4 regions of the Lysinibacillus sp. NPDC093688 genome follow, and region 4 is predicted to be linked to each of the others. Evidence: riboswitches for the same ligand, from Rfam matches in the RefSeq annotation. Region 4 holds a riboswitch; each other region holds the start of a gene.
The links. A riboswitch is a leader RNA that binds a small molecule or an ion and turns the genes downstream of it on or off. The one in region 4 is predicted to bind S-adenosylmethionine.
Positions count from the first base shown of each region.

Region 1: it holds a riboswitch for S-adenosylmethionine, as region 4 does, so the genes downstream of both, ACQKN2_RS23875 (O-acetylhomoserine aminocarboxypropyltransferase/cysteine synthase family protein) here and ACQKN2_RS04115 (cyclase family protein) in region 4, are expected to answer to the same signal.
Region 2: it holds a riboswitch for S-adenosylmethionine, as region 4 does, so the genes downstream of both, ACQKN2_RS18910 (bifunctional homocysteine S-methyltransferase/methylenetetrahydrofolate reductase) here and ACQKN2_RS04115 (cyclase family protein) in region 4, are expected to answer to the same signal.
Region 3: it holds a riboswitch for S-adenosylmethionine, as region 4 does, so the genes downstream of both, metA (homoserine O-acetyltransferase MetA) here and ACQKN2_RS04115 (cyclase family protein) in region 4, are expected to answer to the same signal.

Region 1 covers NZ_JBNNUX010000060.1:2,757-7,150, forward strand. The annotation lists gene ACQKN2_RS23870 (hypothetical protein) at 1-206, opposite strand, end outside; gene ACQKN2_RS23875 (O-acetylhomoserine aminocarboxypropyltransferase/cysteine synthase family protein) at 529-1,830, opposite strand; SAM riboswitch class I at 1,948-2,061, opposite strand; gene ACQKN2_RS23880 (glycerol-3-phosphate acyltransferase) at 2,585-3,217, shown strand; gene ACQKN2_RS23885 (DASS family sodium-coupled anion symporter) at 3,399-4,394, shown strand, end outside.
Region 2 covers NZ_JBNNUX010000029.1:7,815-12,208, forward strand. The annotation lists gene ACQKN2_RS18910 (bifunctional homocysteine S-methyltransferase/methylenetetrahydrofolate reductase) at 1-1,752, opposite strand, end outside; SAM riboswitch class I at 1,843-1,942, opposite strand; gene ACQKN2_RS18915 (protoporphyrinogen oxidase) at 2,423-3,811, opposite strand; gene ACQKN2_RS18920 (protoglobin domain-containing protein) at 4,091-4,394, opposite strand, start outside.
Region 3 covers NZ_JBNNUX010000004.1:191,014-195,407, forward strand. The annotation lists gene ACQKN2_RS05775 (GerAB/ArcD/ProY family transporter) at 1-1,113, shown strand, start outside; gene metA (homoserine O-acetyltransferase MetA) at 1,522-2,457, opposite strand; SAM riboswitch class I at 2,607-2,717, opposite strand; gene ACQKN2_RS05785 (nucleotide excision repair endonuclease) at 2,922-3,293, shown strand; gene ACQKN2_RS05790 (TrmB family transcriptional regulator) at 3,379-4,161, opposite strand; gene ACQKN2_RS05795 (TSUP family transporter) at 4,288-4,394, shown strand, end outside.
Region 4 covers NZ_JBNNUX010000003.1:87,251-91,644, reverse strand. The annotation lists gene ACQKN2_RS04125 (NAD-dependent epimerase/dehydratase family protein) at 1-669, opposite strand, end outside; gene ACQKN2_RS04120 (PLP-dependent aminotransferase family protein) at 777-2,114, shown strand; SAM riboswitch class I at 2,229-2,333, shown strand; gene ACQKN2_RS04115 (cyclase family protein) at 2,460-3,197, shown strand; gene ACQKN2_RS04110 (DedA family protein) at 3,639-4,235, opposite strand; gene ACQKN2_RS04105 (Cof-type HAD-IIB family hydrolase) at 4,347-4,394, opposite strand, start outside.

The DNA of each region.
Region 1 (4,394 bases), on a different contig from region 4:
GCTTCAAAAACTTCTTTTACTGTATAGCCTTCCTCTTTGACATAAAGAATTTCCTTAAAAGCTGAATGTCCAAAGATCTCTTGCCATTTACTCTCAACTGACGCAAGTATGTTTTGAATGGACATGTTGTTCACAAACACATGACCTTCATTTAACTCATAAATAAGATAAGATGCAATGTTTTGCGCACTATACACATTTCCCATTTAAAACACTCCTTTATCATCAGTTTTGGTAGATAAGAGTAGTTACTGACTGAGCAACTACTCCGCTTCATATATTTCAAAAGTGGGGGAGCACTTATGAAAACTAAATGTCGAACGCTTTTCTTATTTCCTAGTATAAAACAAGGAATTAAACAAGTCAATAATACTTATCAAATTACTAGGTATTACTTCCGAAGAATTTTAGTTACCCTTACCAAATGAGGCAAGCGGATGATGTAGCAACGTTTTACGCATTACCAAATGAGGCCTATCGAATGAGAAAATACGTAAACGCTACAACATTAGCCAATGTGTTTTTTTATTAGGCTTCTACTTGTTGTTGTGAAGCTGTTACTTGTTCAATAGCTTGTTCTAAATCTCCAATAATGTCCTCTACTGCCTCTAAACCGATGGATAAGCGAATGAGCGACTCGGTTACGCCAGTTTGGATTAGCTCTTCAGCTGATAGTTGCTGATGTGTAGTAGATGCTGGATGGATAATTAATGATTTGGCATCCCCTACATTTGCTACGTGCGAGAATAATTTCACACTATCGATCAATTTACGCCCTGCTTCTCGTCCACCTTTAATGCCAAATGTAAGCACTGAACCGAAGCCATTTCTCAAATATTTTTTAGCTAACTCATGAGTTGGGAAATCTTCTAAGCCATTGTAATTTACATATTCCACAGATGGGTGGTTTCGTAAATATTCAGCTACCGCCAATGCATTTTCATTGTGTTTAGGAATACGCAAATGAAGCGTTTCTAAACCTTGTAATAAATTAAATGCTGCATCTGCACTTAATGTTGGTCCAAAGTCGCGTAGCAATTGCACTCGCAGTTTTGTGGCAAATGCAGCCGCTGCTGTATCGATACCATAACGCAAACCGTGATAAGAAGCATCTGGCTCCGTAAAGCCTGGGAAGCGTCCGCGAGTCCAATCAAACTTCCCTGCATCTACTACAACGCCACCTAAAGTTGTACCATGGCCGCCGATCCATTTCGTTGCGGAATGAACAACGATATCTGCACCGAAGTCAATTGGTGTAGAGCCATATGGTGAAGCAAATGTGCTATCAATAATTAATGGCAAGCCGTTTTCATGTGCTATATTCGCTACTGCTTCAATGTCTAGCACTTTCAAACTTGGGTTACCGTAAACTTCAGCGAACACTGCTTTTGTTTTATCCGTAATAGCTGCTTTGAAATTTTCTGGATTTGTTTCATCTACAAAAATTGTTTTAATACCGTAGTTTGGTAGTGTGTTGGCGAATAAATTATAAGTACCTCCGTACAAAGAGCTACCAGCAACAATTTCATCACCTGCCCCTGCAAGATTTAAAATTGAAAATGCAATAGCTGCTGCACCAGATGAAAGTGCTACCGCTGCTGTACCGCCTTCTAATAAAGCGACGCGTTTTTCAAAAACATCTACAGTTGGGTTTGTAATTCGTGTATAAATATTGCCAGCTTCCTCTAAGGCAAAAAGACGTTGCGCATGAGCAGTGTCTTTAAAAACGAATGCCGTTGAGCGATATACTGGTACTGTACGAGATCCTGTTACCGGGTCTGGCTCTTGGCCACCGTGTAACAGCAATGTTTCTGGTTTAAAATTTGTCATTGTATACCTCCATATGGTTATTTTTTTACGATGGTACCGGAGATGAGGAGGATTTTTTCAGTAGAAAACAAAAACCCTCTTCAGCTAAGAAGAGGGTTGCGGGTGCAAGTTTTCCTCCCCTTATCTGCCAGATCCAAGTAAGAATCTGTAGGAATTAGCACCTTAGCAAGTTCGTCACTTACTGGTTGCCGGGCATCATAGGGCCTATCCCTCCGCCGCTCTTGATAAGAGTATGAGATTCAATTTCCATCGTTGTTACAAAGTATAAACATAGACTTTTTCTCTGTCAACACTAAAATTTTATTTTTTCCGAAACTTCTGTCTGCTTTTTTACGTAAAACGAACGCATACATTATTTTAATGTTTACTAGTTTCTCATCAAAAAGTGGGGTTGATTTACGTTCCGACTGGGCGCTTTCCTGGGGGCGTCCGATGAGCCGCTTGGGGCAACAGGATGTTGGTCACGAAGGCGTTATCACAGGACGTGATGCTTTTAGCCTTCGTTCCTCTACTTGCTCGCTCCAGGGTCTCGGGCCAACAGATGTTTTCTGCGCGAAAGCGTAGTGCTAACGAAGCGGCAGCAGCACCGATGTTGGTCACGAAGGCGTTATCACAGGATGTGATGGTTTTAGCCTTCGTTCCCCTATCGCTGACCCCCGAGGAGTCGCCCAGTCTCCACTCCAATCAACTTATATACAAAGATGTCATCCCTAACTTTTGGTGATGAGCTTATTATTTAGAAAGGAGGACTTTTATGTTAAAAGCGGTTATCATTTTTCTTCTTGTTGGTTATTTGATTGGCTGTGTTCACGGCTCTAAAGTTGCTCAGTTTTTATCCGGGGTAGATTTAAAAAAGGCTGGATATGGCAATGCAGGTGCCTCCAACGCAACACTCTCCCTCGGATGGAAATACGGTATATTAGTTGCACTTATCGATATCGGTAAAGGTGTTGCAGCTATAATCGGTGCACATGTCTATCTTGCTGATATAACACAATTAACTGAAGTACAAGTTTGGCTCTTTATCTATATCGTAGCAGCCGGTGTCATTCTAGGTCATAATTTCCCATTTTATATGGGCTTCAATGGCGGCAAAGGAACTGCTTCAATTATCGGGATATTACTTGCGATTGATTGGAAAGTTGGCTTATTTGCACTCATTTTATTTGTTATTTTTTCTTTCGTGACGAGCTTTTTAATTGTCGGTGTACTTGAATTTTATCTCGTTTTTTGTACAGCCACATATTTATGGATTCCTGGGGTCGGCCCAACGATTATAGCCTTATTTCTTTTTGGTATAGCCATCATTTTGCATATCGAAAATATTAAACGATTGATGCTAGGAACTGAACCTAAAGTTACTTCTGCATTCAAAAAGAAAAACTAATATCTTTTGGATATTATTGTCTTTTCTATGACCGCGTATTTTCTCGTAACTGCCCATTATCGCTATAACTAGAGAGCATTTGAACACACTAGCTTTTTTTACAATAAATAGACAATTTACTTTCTTAATAAAGCATTTTACTAGTCGATGTTATAGAAAATGTTAGAAAGGATGAGAAAGTATGTCTACTTCCGAACAAGCAAAACCGAAACGTAATTTGAAACCACTCTGGATCGCATTAGCCTTCGCTTCACTAATCATCATAACTTTTTTACCGAGCAACGGCGATTTACCTGTAGCTGGACAACGGGCCTTGGCTATTTTAGCTTTCGCGGTCATTCTTTGGGTTACAGAAGCAGTATCCTATCCCGTTAGCTCTGCCATGATTATTGCTCTCGTTACAGTTTTACTAGGATTAGCTCCGTCAATGGAAGATCCAACGAGAGAGCTAGGAACATCAGATGCATTAAAATTAGCATTAAGTGGATTTAGTAATTCAGCAGTTGCACTAGTAGCCGCAGCTCTTTTCCTAGCGGCAGCCATGCAAATTACCAATTTACATAAACGTCTTGCGCTATGGATTCTTTCACTAGTAGGGACAAAAACGAAAGCCATTGTCTTCGGTGCTATTTTAGTATCTATTGCACTCGCATTCTTCGTCCCTTCTGCTACTGCACGTGCAGGCGCAGTTGTACCAATACTACTTGGAATGGTAGCGGCATTTGGTTTACCACGTGATAGTCGACTTGCTGCTTTACTTGTCATTACCTCTGTGCAAGCTGTCTCCATTTGGAATATCGGTATTAAAACGGCAGCAGCTCAAAATATGGTCGCTTTAAATTTCATTAAAGAACAATTTGGTGTGGATATTTCTTGGGGTGCTTGGTTGCTTTATGCTGCCCCCTTCTCCATCATCATGTCAGTGGCTCTATTTTTCATTATGATTACACTAATTAAGCCTGAAACAAGTAATATCGAAGGTGGCCGAGAAGTAATCAAAAAACAGCTTGCGGAACTTGGCCCATTAAAAGCTCCCGAAATTCGATTAATCATAACATCTGTAGTTTTACTATTTTTCTGGGCTACTGAGGGCAAACTCCACCCATTCGATACAACAACCGTCACAATCATTGCAATCGCTATTTTATTAATGCCCAAAGTCGGGGTCTATACGTGG
Region 2 (4,394 bases), on a different contig from region 4:
GAGGTAAATACCATTGAAATATTCCGCTGCTACTTCTACTAATTCCTTGGCAATTGCAATCCCTTCTAGTGTTGCGCGTTCCTTATCATCGCCACAAGCTTTCATACGTGCTAACGCATCCTCCGATAGTTTGATGCCTGGCACTTCATGATGTAAAAACTCCGCACTTTTATAGCTCGTTACTGGCATAATACCTATATAAATTGGTGTTTCTAAATGCTTTGTCGCCTCGTAAATTTCCACGATTTTTTCCTTTGAATAAACGGGCTGTGAAATAAAATAATCTGCTCCATGTTCAATTTTCTTTTCTAATCTAGACACAGCGCGATCCAGTACACGTACATTAGGATTAAAGGCAGCCGCTACAGAGAAATTCGCCTTTTTACGAAGTGGTTTCCCTGAGAACGATACACCTTCATTTAACTGTTTTATCAATTGAATTAGCTCCATTGAAGATACGTCATAAACGCTTGTGGCCCCTGGGAAATCGCCTACCTTTGTTGGATCTCCAGTCACTGCTAAAATATCGTGAATCCCTAGTGCATTTAATCCCATTAAATGTGATTGGAGACCAATTAAATTACGATCTCGGCATGTTATATGAGTTAACGGTCGTACCCCGTGCGTTTCTTTCAGTAAGGCACCCATTGCGACATTACTAATCCTTGGAGAAGCAAGTGAATTATCTGCCATCATGACTACATCTGCGCCAGCCTCATATATTTTTTTCGCACCTGCAATAAAACCTTCGATTTCTAAATGTCTTGGTGTATCTAACTCCACTATAACTGAGCGTTCACGTTTTACTTTTACATGTAATGGCTCATAATTTGGTGGCTCTGCCTCACGTACAACTTCTACTTTTTCTGGCTTTGCAACCTTTTCCTCGACCGGAGATAGCTCCTCTAAGTACTTTTTCGCTGCAGCAATATGCTTTGGTGTCGTACCACAGCAACCACCAATTAAACGTACCCCTTGATCGCGAAGCTCTACTGCTGCTCGACCAAAATAATCTGCCTCTGACTCATAAACGACACGGCCATCCTCCAAATCAAGAAGAGAGGCGTTCGGATACGCTGACATAAATGCCTTCTTAGGAAGCTCTACACCTTCAAATGCTTGTATAGTATGGTGAGGCCCTAAACGACAGTTAACACCTACAATATCAGCACCTAGAGCTTCAAGCTCATGTAGGGCGTTATTTAAGCTCATTCCATTTTGCAAAATCCCTGGTTCATGCATAGAAACTTGAGCAATAATCGGTAATTTAGTTTTAGCTCGTAGCATCGTTAAAGTCGCTGTTAGCTCTTCAAAATCATAATATGTTTCAAGTAAAAGGCCATCTGGATTTCCTGCAAGTAAAACCGTTGCCTGCTCATCAACTGTTGCTAAAATTTCCTCTAACGTTGCATCACTTTTTCGAATACCACGGATTCCCCCAATAGTACCTAAGACAAACTGTCCACCATCTGCTGCTGCTCGTTTTGCAATTGTTATAGCGGCCTCATTAAACTGCTGCACACGAGATTCTAATCCGTAGCGGGCTAATTTTATGGCATTAGCTCCGTAAGTGTTCGTTTGAATGACATCAGCACCAGCTGCTATGTATTCTCTATGAATCTTTTCAATTAATTCAGGTTTTTGTATATTCATTTCCTCATGGCAATACTCCAAACCATAGCCGTATAAAACTGTACCAATTGCACCATCTGCAGTAAGAACATGCGTTTTTAACCTTTCAAGCAATCCCATAAAACTAGCCTCTCTTCCATTATTTATAAAAAATAAAAAAGCCTTCTTTTACATAAAAAGAAGGCTTTAACGTTTCGTAATTGTTTTTCCTTCTCATCTTCGACACAATGGTCTTCTGGATTTAGCACCTGACAATAAGTTGGTTGCTGAAGCTTCATAGGGCCAGTCCCTCAGCTTCTCTTGATAAGAATGTAGTATGAATTTTTTAAATAATTAAAAGAATCATATCGTTTACGAACGATTGAGTCAAGACTATTTCACAGAACAGAGGATAATTTTTACGAAAAACATTATATATTAACTTCTTTCAGCAATGTTTTATGTACCGAAAGCGTAGCGACAGGTTCAAAAGTCTCTCACCTCTATAGGTGGTGAGATGAATGCGAATTTAAGTTACTTTTCAACGTGTGTCCAAACACCCGCTGAAATAGAGGAACTCAGTCTAAGAACGCCACGTCCTGTGGCAACGACTGAGTGACCAACATCATGTTGGCCCAAAGCCTCCGGCGGATGTCACAAAATCGGAAAGGAGTTTCTTAAAGGATGTTAGCCTAAAATCATCGCATCCATGCGATAACGGCTAACTGACCTGCATCGTGCAGGCCTAAGCACAAAGCCGATTCCAGACGCAATTATGCCGAGGCATAATTGATTTTATCAATTCAAACAATTACGATAGTTTTTCAGCAAGCTCCTCACCAATTTTTTTACCATTTTGAATACACGCACCTATGCCTACTCCGAAATAAGAGCACCCCGCTATTGATAAGTTCGGATAGTTTTTCTCAAGCTCTTGTAAGAGACCTTGCAACGCTTCACGATGTGCCAAATCATACTTTGGCATCTGGTCGATCCATTTTGTCACGCCAACAATAGTTGGTGTTTCCTCAATCCCCAAGCTTTTTCTTACATCCTCTAGAGCAACAGCTGCTAACTCTTCATCTGACATCAAACGCAATCTCTCATACTCAGGGTTAATGCTCTTATAAAAAAGTCGTACAAGTAATTTTCCTTCTGCTGAAGTATGTTTCCACTTGCGACTTGTCCACGTTGCTGCATTACAAATAACATTCGAATTATGTGACACAATATAGCCCGTTCCATCCGCGGGTAACCTATTATCAGGTACATCAAATCCTAAGTAAATCGTAATGGCGGATGCAGTATTGAATTGTTCAAAATAGCCGTTCAAAGATTCATCCTGCAATAAACTTTGTACCGCCTCATTTGGTAGTGCCATTACAACATGATTTGCTTCAATCATTTTACCGTTTGCTAATGTAACAGCGTATTGATTCTCCTGCTTCTTAACACTGGTAGTGGCAATTCCTTTTATAATTTCTACATCCGTTAATGTTTCTTCAAGTCGATCAATTAGTGATGATAAACCATTTTTAAATGAAATAAATTTTTTATTAGCAGCTTTCACAAATTGTTCCCTGTTTGCATCGAAGCCTTTAATAATACTACCGTAATCGTTTTTGTAATCGATTAAATACGGTAAAGTGGAAGCAATTGAAAGCTGATTTAAATCTCCTGAATATACACCTGCAAGTACGGGCGCTATTTGGTTTTGAACAAGCTCCTCACCTAAATAGTAAGTTAAAAATTCCCCAATCGAACTTTCCTTTGTAAACACTTCATTTGGCATAGTTAAATCTTTTAATGCCTCTTTTTTACCTTTCTCTGATACAAGCGTACTTTCCTCAAGAGATTGTAAGCTCATAGGAATACCGAACGTTGAGTCTGATGGGATAGCATGTAGCTCATTATTTGTGTAAATATACGAAATACCCGTTTCGTTGTACACAAGATTTTGTTCAAAATTAAGTTCCTTTACTAACTCCATGACACCTTTATGACGCGCTACTATAGAATCTGCTCCTGTTTCCATAATAAAGCCTTGTTCATTCGCAGAGTGAAGCTTGCCACCAAGGTATGTATTCTTTTCAACGAGTACAAGCTTTACATGTAAGTTTTTCTCCTGAACTTGGCGTTGTAAATAATGCATCGTACACAATCCCGTAATTCCGCCACCTAATACAACAACTGTTTTCATATTAACCGCCCCTATTTTTAGTTCTTTATTCAGTATAAACTTTTTTTAACGAAAATTACGTTAAACCCTTTACAAATTTAGCAAAAATGGAGCTATCCAGTTCATGGGATAGCTCCATTTTTTCTATGTTCAATTTGCATATATTGAATTTAACAGCATATAATCGCCGGTATCTTTTATCTACCTAGCGGATATTATATATTAACAGTTGATATAGTGTTATTTATACACTACAGGTGTGAAGCACCTTATTTGCTTTGTCTCTTGTTTTTCACTTCATCAATGTAAATTTTGTGCAAAGCTAGCAAGTTCTTCAGCAGAATTTTTCACTTCATTAAAGGCAATACCTAATTGACTTAGTACTTCTACTATTGCTTGTACTTCTTTTTCCATCTGACCATTTTGTTCTTTGGCTTCGGTCATAGCGTCCAATATGTTAGTAAATTGTCCTTCTGTTTGAACCATATTTTCCTCACCAGAAGCTACCTCTTCTTGAATATTACTAAGCGAATGGACAAGTTTATCTGTCCGCTCATTCGTTTTGTGTAGTAATGTCGCAACCGATGTTACAGATTCCTTTGTT
Region 3 (4,394 bases), on a different contig from region 4:
GCAAATACTGCTGCTCGAACATTTCCTAGTTATTCATTAGCACAAAGAATTTCAATCGGGAACTTTTTACAACGCATTGAAGTAATTATGGCAGCCATGTGGATTATATCAATTTATATTAGAACTTTTATGTATTTTTATGCCTCGGTGATCGGTATCGCACAAATATTTAAAATTAAAAATCATCGACCGCTCATTTTTCCACTCGGTATGATTATCCTTGGACTTTCACAAATTGTGCATCCTAATATCATTCATTCAGATATTTACAATAGAGAAACATGGCCTATGTTATCCTTCGTTTTCATGATCTTATTACCAATAGTTTTATTACTTGTCGCGATGATTCGTAAAATTAATGGTAATCAAGGAAATACAACGCAATGCAATAGTAATACACAAAATGAAAATGGTAGTACTGGCGGGAATACTACACAAAATGACAGTAGTAATAATAACGATAATTCTGCTCAGAATGCGAGTAGTAGCAATGGTGGAGATTCTTCTCAAAGTGCAGGTAGCAGCAATAACGATAGTTCTGCTCAATGTGAAAGTAACAACAATGGCGGTAATGCTTCTCAAAGTTCAAGTAATAGCAATAACGAAAACGCTTCTCAAAGTTCAAGTAATAGCAATAATGAAAACGCTTCTCAAAGTACTAATAACAGCAATGGCGGTAATTCTTCTCAAAGTACAAGTAATAGCAATAACGAAAATGCTTCTCAAAGTTCAAGTAACAGCAATAACGAAAATTCTGCTCAATGTGAAAGTAACAACAATGGCGGTAATTCTTCTCAAAGTGCGAGTAGTAGCAATAACGAAAACACTTCTCAAAGTGCAAGTAACAGCAATGGCGGTAATGCTTCTCAAAGTTCAAGTAGTAGCAATAACGAAAACACTGCTCAATGTGAAAGTAACAACAATGGCGGTAATGCTTCTCAAAGTGCGAGTAGTAGCAATAACGAAAACACTTCTGAAAGTACAAGTAGTAGTAATGGCGAAAATACTACTCAAAGTAAAAGTGAAAACGATGCCGGCAATACTACACAGAATGATAGCGATACCGGAAATACGCCAAACAGTGATAAGAATGGAAAACCGCCAGACAATTAACAGCAGTGTGGTTCATCACCAAAAGTTGTGGGTGACATTTGTTGATTGGAGTGGAGACTGGGCGACTCCTCGGGGATCAGCAATAGAGGAACGAAGGCTAAAACCATCACATCCTGTGAGAACGCCTTCATGACCAACATCGTGTTGGCCCGAGACCCTGCAGCGTAGCGGATGTTTTCTGTGCGAAAGCGTAGTGCTAACGTAGCGGCAGCAAATGTTTTATCTGTGCGAAAGCGTAGCGACAGCAACAACAAATGTTTTATCTGCGCGAAAGCGAAGCGGCAGCGACAAAGCGCCCAGTCGAAACAGAAATCAACCACACGTTATGATGATGATCCGGAATAGTAAAGTAAAAAATGATGACCCTAAAATATCAAGGTCATCATTTTTGAATGCTATTGAAGAGCATTAAATATGATATTCAATCTGATCAACAAAATCCCATTCGTATGGTGTTTCTTGGTAAACATAGTAGTTCAGCCAATTCGAGAATAATAAATGTGTATGAGCACGCCACGTATTAATCGGTTCATTTCCTGGATCATCATTTGGGAAGTAATTCACGGGTACCTCAATATCTAATCCTTTCTCAACATCACGACTATATTCATCCGCTAAAGTTGTCGCATCATATTCAAGGTGACCGGTAATCATAATATTTTTATTGTCCTTAGATTGCACAATGAAAACACCAGCATCTTCTGAATAAGATAGTAATCGTAAATCAGGATGGTTGCGTACTTCGTCAATCGATACAGATGTATAACGTGAATGTGGTGCCGTAAACGAATCACTAAAGCCCCGTACTAAATCCACTGTTAAATCCGTAATGACATGAGAATATACACCTGAGCATTTAGCAGAAAGCCCAATTTTGCCAATACCGTAATGATGGTATAACGCTGCCTGTGCACCCCAACATATATGAAGGACCGATGTTACGTTTGTTTTGGACCAATCCATAATTTCTGAAATTTCCTGCCAGTAGTTCACTTCTTCAAACGCCATTTTCTCTACTGGTGCACCCGTAATAATCATGCCATCATAGCGACGATGACGAATTTGATTGAAAGTCGTATAAAATAATTGTAAATGTGATTTACTAACATTTTTCGATTCATGAGTAGCAGTATTTAAAAATGTAATATTCACTTGTAACGGGGTATTACCTAATAAACGTAGTAATTGCAGCTCTGTTTTTTCTTTTTCAGGCATTAAGTTGAAAATTAATATATTTAATGGACGAATTTGTTGCGTTTTCGCTCTGTCCTCTTCCATAACGAAGATTTTTTCCTCACGTAAATGTTCTCCAGCTGGTAAGTTTTTTGGAATATTAATTGGCATCTTGCATTCCCCTCTCTAGTTAAAATCAATTTGGCCTTAGTCTCCATTCACAGGCCCTGCGCAAAGCTCATTAAGTCTTCTTTTTCGATAAAATTAAAAAATCCCCCTCATTCCATTTGAGATAGAATGAGAAGGATTTACCACGTTCACTCTTATCTCTCAAAGGACAGATCCTTTGCTGGAATTAGCACCTTTCTAACTTTTGTTAGAGGTTGCTGAAGCGTCATCGGGCCAAATCCCTCTACTTCTCTTGATAAGATTATTTAATTAAAAAGAATTGTAACATGAACAATTAAGAATATCAATAATACATAGAATATTTTGTTATTAACCATGCATGTCATGATGTAATTTGTTTAACACTAATATTGAAGCAAACTAAGTTTACATCATTAAATTTGATGGTAAACATGCTGTACTTATGTTAACATATACCTTTAGTAACAGAGAGGAACGTGAATAGTTTGATTAAAATTGATTTTCCAAAACCAGATTTAGTAATTCGTCAACGCGAACAAGATTTAAAGCCAGGTGATGTACCAATCACACCGTACCATGGTTTTATTGATTTCCATAAAATCACACGTGAAAATGGCGGCATTTTCTTATTCTACAATGAAGAGAACGAGCTATTATTTGTCGGTAAAGCACGTAAAATTCGTCAACGTATTAAAAAGCATTTTGAGGACAATGTTTCACCGATGAAAAATCATCGTGATGAAATTTTCAAAATTGAAGTGTATGAAGTGGAAGATGCTATGGAACGTGAAATTTACGAAACATACGCGATCAATTCATTCCGCGCTAAATACAATGTTGATAAAGTTTTTTATTAAGATAAAAAATACTATTTAACAAAAAATAAGAATCTGCTCGCCATCTGTAATGTACATGATGGCTTGTAGATTCTTTTTTATGTTTTTATTCTACAAAAAAGGCTTTACGTTCTTTAGTAATCCATTCTCCAAGCTCTTTATCATCGCGCTTTAACAGTCGATTGACAAGCACGTCATGCCAAATATAATCCTCTAATAAATAGATATGCACCGGGTCATTTGTAATAAAAGCCGTTTCTTGATTGGACGGTGAGTGACCATAAATCATCTCTTGACCATCTACAGATAGAATAAACCAATGGGGCGTAGAAGCATTCCTCGTATATTGAGTAATGCGATGCTGGTCAACGGATACAATATTTTCATCCACATAGATTGTAATTCCATGAACCGGAATGTGCTGAGCGACCTCATGTAAATCTTCTCGCAATTCTTCATACATATCTTCCCACATTGATAAAAGTACTTTTTTCTCCGCTTTTTTTAATAACGACTGACAATAATTGACGATTGCCTCTTTTCCTTTTAACGTGACAACCTTATGCTCCGTTTCCTGCTCTTTTACCTCTAATTTTTCTAATTGATCACTAATCGACGTGAAATTCGATTGCCAACGCTGCTGAATTTGTTGTAAAAACACAGCGACAGGAATAGAAGAGTATGTCGTTTGATCTGCGGTTTCCTCTTTCATTACTAACCCTTTTTCAACAAGTACATTTAGTATGTCATATATTCTTGCACGTGGGATACCGGAGTTTTTACTTACTTGATAGGCGCTAACATGGCTATTTTGTACGAGTGCCGTATAGGCCTTTGCCTCATATTCTGTGAATCCCAGTTCTTTTAATTGGGCGATTAATAATTCCATCGAATCCCTCCATTTCCTCTATTATAGTTTAAAGCTATGAGGATTAGCCAACGAAAAAAATTTGTCTTTACAGCTACGCGAAATTTAGTTACTATTTCAGTAGTAACTATCTAAAGAGGTGTAAGCATGCTATTTGATGTAGATTTAAATGTAGTCATATTATTAATATCTTTTGGATTTTTAGCCGCCTTTGTGGATGCAGTCGTTGGCGGTGGTGGCTTAATTGCATTACC
Region 4 (4,394 bases):
ATCATCCGCTATATTGTAAATTCCTGGTTCCCAGTCAATAGCCTCTATTGTTGCTTTTACTGCATCCTCAATATGGATAAACGATGTTATGCCATCATTTACTACCATTTCTCCTCTGAGATATTGTTGTGCAATTAAGCCTTGTGAATCATACCAAGTACCTGGTCCGTAAAGTGAACCGTACCTTAAAATAACAGAGTCTGGGATTTCTTGAATAGCACTCTCCAATGCTACTATTCCGTCTATTGTAATCTTCCTTCTGCCTATTGCATTTACGTCTAAAGGGGTTTCTTCAATGGCAATTGTGTCGCCCGGTTCATATGCCCATGCAATACTTTGGGCAATAAGTCGTTTACTATTTGTCTTTTTCGCAGCTTCAACTAAATGGCGAGTTCCAATTGCCCTCACTTTAGCATTGTCCTCTACTCGTCCGTGCTGAAGCGCCGTGACCTGATGGATAATAATGTTTGGTTGAAAATCCTGTATAATTGCCTCAACTTGCTCCTTTTCAAGTATATTTCCAACGTATGCCGTAGCGCCTAATGCTTGTAATACTTCAATTTTAGAATCACTTGTTGTCATTCCTCCAACTATATAGCCTTTTTCAACTAAAGCTGCTATAAGACTTTTTCCAATTACACCAGTTGCGCCTGTTACAAAAATTTTCATATTTACCCCATTCCTTTCTTCATTCTTTAACCAACATCATTGTATGGTTGTTCGTTATTCTATACAATGACAATAAAACAAATCTGTACCGGTAAAGGGGTATATAAATGCTGAAATATCAACAAATTGTTGCAGATATACTTTATGAAATTGAGCAAGGAACTTTAATAGAAGGGGCAAAATTGCCTTCTATTCGTGAATTAAAAAACCGTTACGATTGCAGTTCAGAAACTGTCCTAAAGGCATTAAGCGTATTAAAATACCAGCACCTAATTTTCTCCATTCCAAAGAGTGGATTTTATGTATTGTCTACATCAAATTATCAAAGCACTGAGGTAACGAATATTATTGACTTTGCCACAGCTACCCCAGAAAAAACAATGTTCCCTTACACAGAATTTCAACATTGCTTAAATCAAGCAATTGAAATTCAACAAGGTGGGCTTTTCTCTTATGGGATGACAGTACACGGGTTAGAGTCATTGATTTTAGAGGTAAAGAAGTTACTTGAGCAATATCAGGTGTTTGCTAATAAAGAAAATATTGTGATTACAACTGGCACTCAGCAAGCACTTTATATATTGACATCAATTCCTTTTCCAAATGAAGGAGATACAATTCTAGTCGAGCAGCCAACATACCACCTCTTTAATCGCTTACTTGAAACGACTGACGTCAAATGTATTGGAATAAAAAGAGATGCAAATGGTATTAACCTGCAGCAACTAGAAAATAATTTTGCTGAAAATCGTATAAAGTTTTTCTATACTATGCCAAGGTTCCATAATCCGTTAGGGACTTCTTTTAGTAAGAAGGAAAAATTAAATATAATAGCTTTAGCAAAGAAATATAATGTCTATATTGTTGAAGATGATTATTTAGCCGATTTTGATCTAAATACAAAAGCCGACCCCATGTTTGCGTATGATGTAAGTAACCGTGTTATTTATCTAAAAAGCTTTTCTAAAATTATCTTTCCAGGATTACGAGTTGGGATTACTGTACTTCCTGATCCAATTTTAAATAATTTTATAGCTTTAAAAAGAGTAATTGATTACGATACAAGCCTGATAACACAAGGGGCCTTGGAGCTATACTTAAAGAGTGGAATGTTTCATTCTCACAGTAGGATGCTTTCACAAAAGTCTGCAAAAAAATCAGCTATTTTACATGAAGAGGTTCAAAAATTAGCCGGTTCTTCAAATATCGACTATACACGTCCAAGCTCACTTGATACTAAACTACACATGGTAATTCCTCAAAAATTACATGTAAATACTTTAATCCAACGTTTACTTGTTGAAAATGTGCATTTGAAAGCTATTGACGACAATTATTTAAAAAGTTTTCACAAAGAAAATGTACTCAAAATAGATGTAAGGAATACAAATCAAGCTCTTATTCCACTAGGTGTACAAAAAATATTTAAAGCAATGATTTTATAGAGAGGCTCTGGAATATTAAATTTTTAACCTTGTATCCCTATTGAACTTGTAAACTATAAACAAATATACTAAAGTGTGTGTAAACTTTATTTCTGAAAATTCTTATATCGCATTTTCTTATCAAGAGAGATGGAGGGATTGGCCCTATGAAGTCTCAGCAACCAGCCTATAGGTATGGTGCTAATTCCAAATGGCATAATTTAGCCTTGAAGATGAGAAGACTTACTGCAGTTGCTTTGCACAAGAGTCTTCTTCTACAAGGAGGACTCTTTTTTATTTGCTATTTAACGCGAATGATACGCAAAGAATAGCACCCAAAATATGAATAGAAAGCAGGGAAATATTATGGCAAACGAACTTTTACAAGCAATTAAATTATTGAAATCAAAAGAATGGGTCGATTTAACGCATACATTTGGTCCAAGTTCTCCACACTTCTTTATGTTTGATGATGCAAAATTTGAAACATTATTTTCCCATGATGATGGCTTCTTTGCACAGCAATTTACTTTCCCTGGGCAATACGGAACACATATCGACCCACCTATCCATTTCGTGCGAGAAACACGCTATTTAGAGGAATTGGAACTAAAAGAACTAGTGCTACCACTAATCGTTATTGATAAATCGAAGGATGCCGAAATTAATAACGATTACACATTAAGTGTTCAAGATATTCTTAACTTTGAAGTTGAATATGGAGAAATTGAAGCCGGTACCTTTGTTGCGCTGCGTACTGATTGGAGTAAACGATGGCCAGATAAAGAGTCTTTCAGCAACAAAGATGCTGAAGGCAATAATCATATTCCTGGCTGGGGATTAGAAGCGTTGCAATTTTTATTCAACGAACGAAAAGTAAGTGCTATTGGCCACGAAACTTTTGATACGGATTCAGCAGCAGATTTTCGTAAAAACGGAAAGTTAGACGGAGAATATTTTGTACTAGAGCAAGATACTTACCAAATCGAGCTTATGACCAATTTAGATAAGCTACCTCCAAAAGGCGCCGTTATATTCAATATTGTGCCAAAGCCTGAAAAAGCATCTGGATTCCCTGTCCGTTCATTTGCTATATTGCCTTAATATAGCAATAGGTCCGATTTGAAATGTAGACAAACACCACTTTGTTTTGCACAGAGCTGTATGGTAATTTAATCGACAGACTTTGCCATTTAGCATTTTATGAAGAGCATCTAATCTTGTTTTACTCGAGAAGTCTATGTGGTGAGGCTTGCCTTGTATAGTATTTTAACCATAGCTATAATACTATTTTGTTTCGCTTGTCGACTCATTCTATGATGAGGAACTGTTGATTTTCGCGGAGAGTGGCGACTCCTGCGGGATGAGCTTGCGCTGAAAGCCCCGCAGGAACGGAGTGACGAGGAGATTGAAGCCAAGCCCGCGGAAAGCGCCAGCTCGGAGTGAAAATCAACCTTTGTTTTTTGATACACTTTATTTAAATTATTCTCGACAAGTTAAGGTCTGATTCAATAAATATTGAATCAGACCTTCCATAAATTTATTTTATTTAGGTGAATTCTTTCTTTTGAAAATAAAATAAACGATCAACATAATTATTATGAACAATACTATAAGATAAATACTGTAGCGGGATAAATATACCCCAACATAATGCCATTTCTCTCCAAGCACCGTTCCTAAGGTAATAAAAGTAAATGTCCATATAGTTGCTCCCGCATAAGCAAAGAAAGCGAATTTTTTATAAGGGTAATTATTAATAGCCGCAATATATGCAGTAAGATGACGCACACCAGGAATAAAAAACCCTATTAATAATAATATTGGTCCAATTTTTTCAAATAACTTTTTCGTAAAATCAATTTTCTGTTCAGTTATATGGATTTTCGAACCGTATTTTTGTAATAAGGGGAGCCCGAATTTATAGCCTATATAGTAGCTCAAGGTAATTCCCCCAGCTGCACCTACCATAGCGCTGATTAAAGCTGGAATATGTGAAAGAGTTTCACGATATACACTATACCCTACATATGTTAAAAATATTTCATCAGGAAGTGGCAGCCCGACAATCCCTCCAACCAGGATAAGAATGATGCCAAAATATCCATAATGTTCAATAAGAGATTGCACGTGATGCGCCATAAATCCATCCCACCTAAAACGTAATAATTTTTAATAGTTAGCTTTATAATAACTCAATAGAGACAACATTATGAGTGTTATGAATTTATTACAATTTTCTCCATGCATTCATCAATGTTGTATCTTAAAATGTTTTTCATTACTAATTATTTGTAGCTC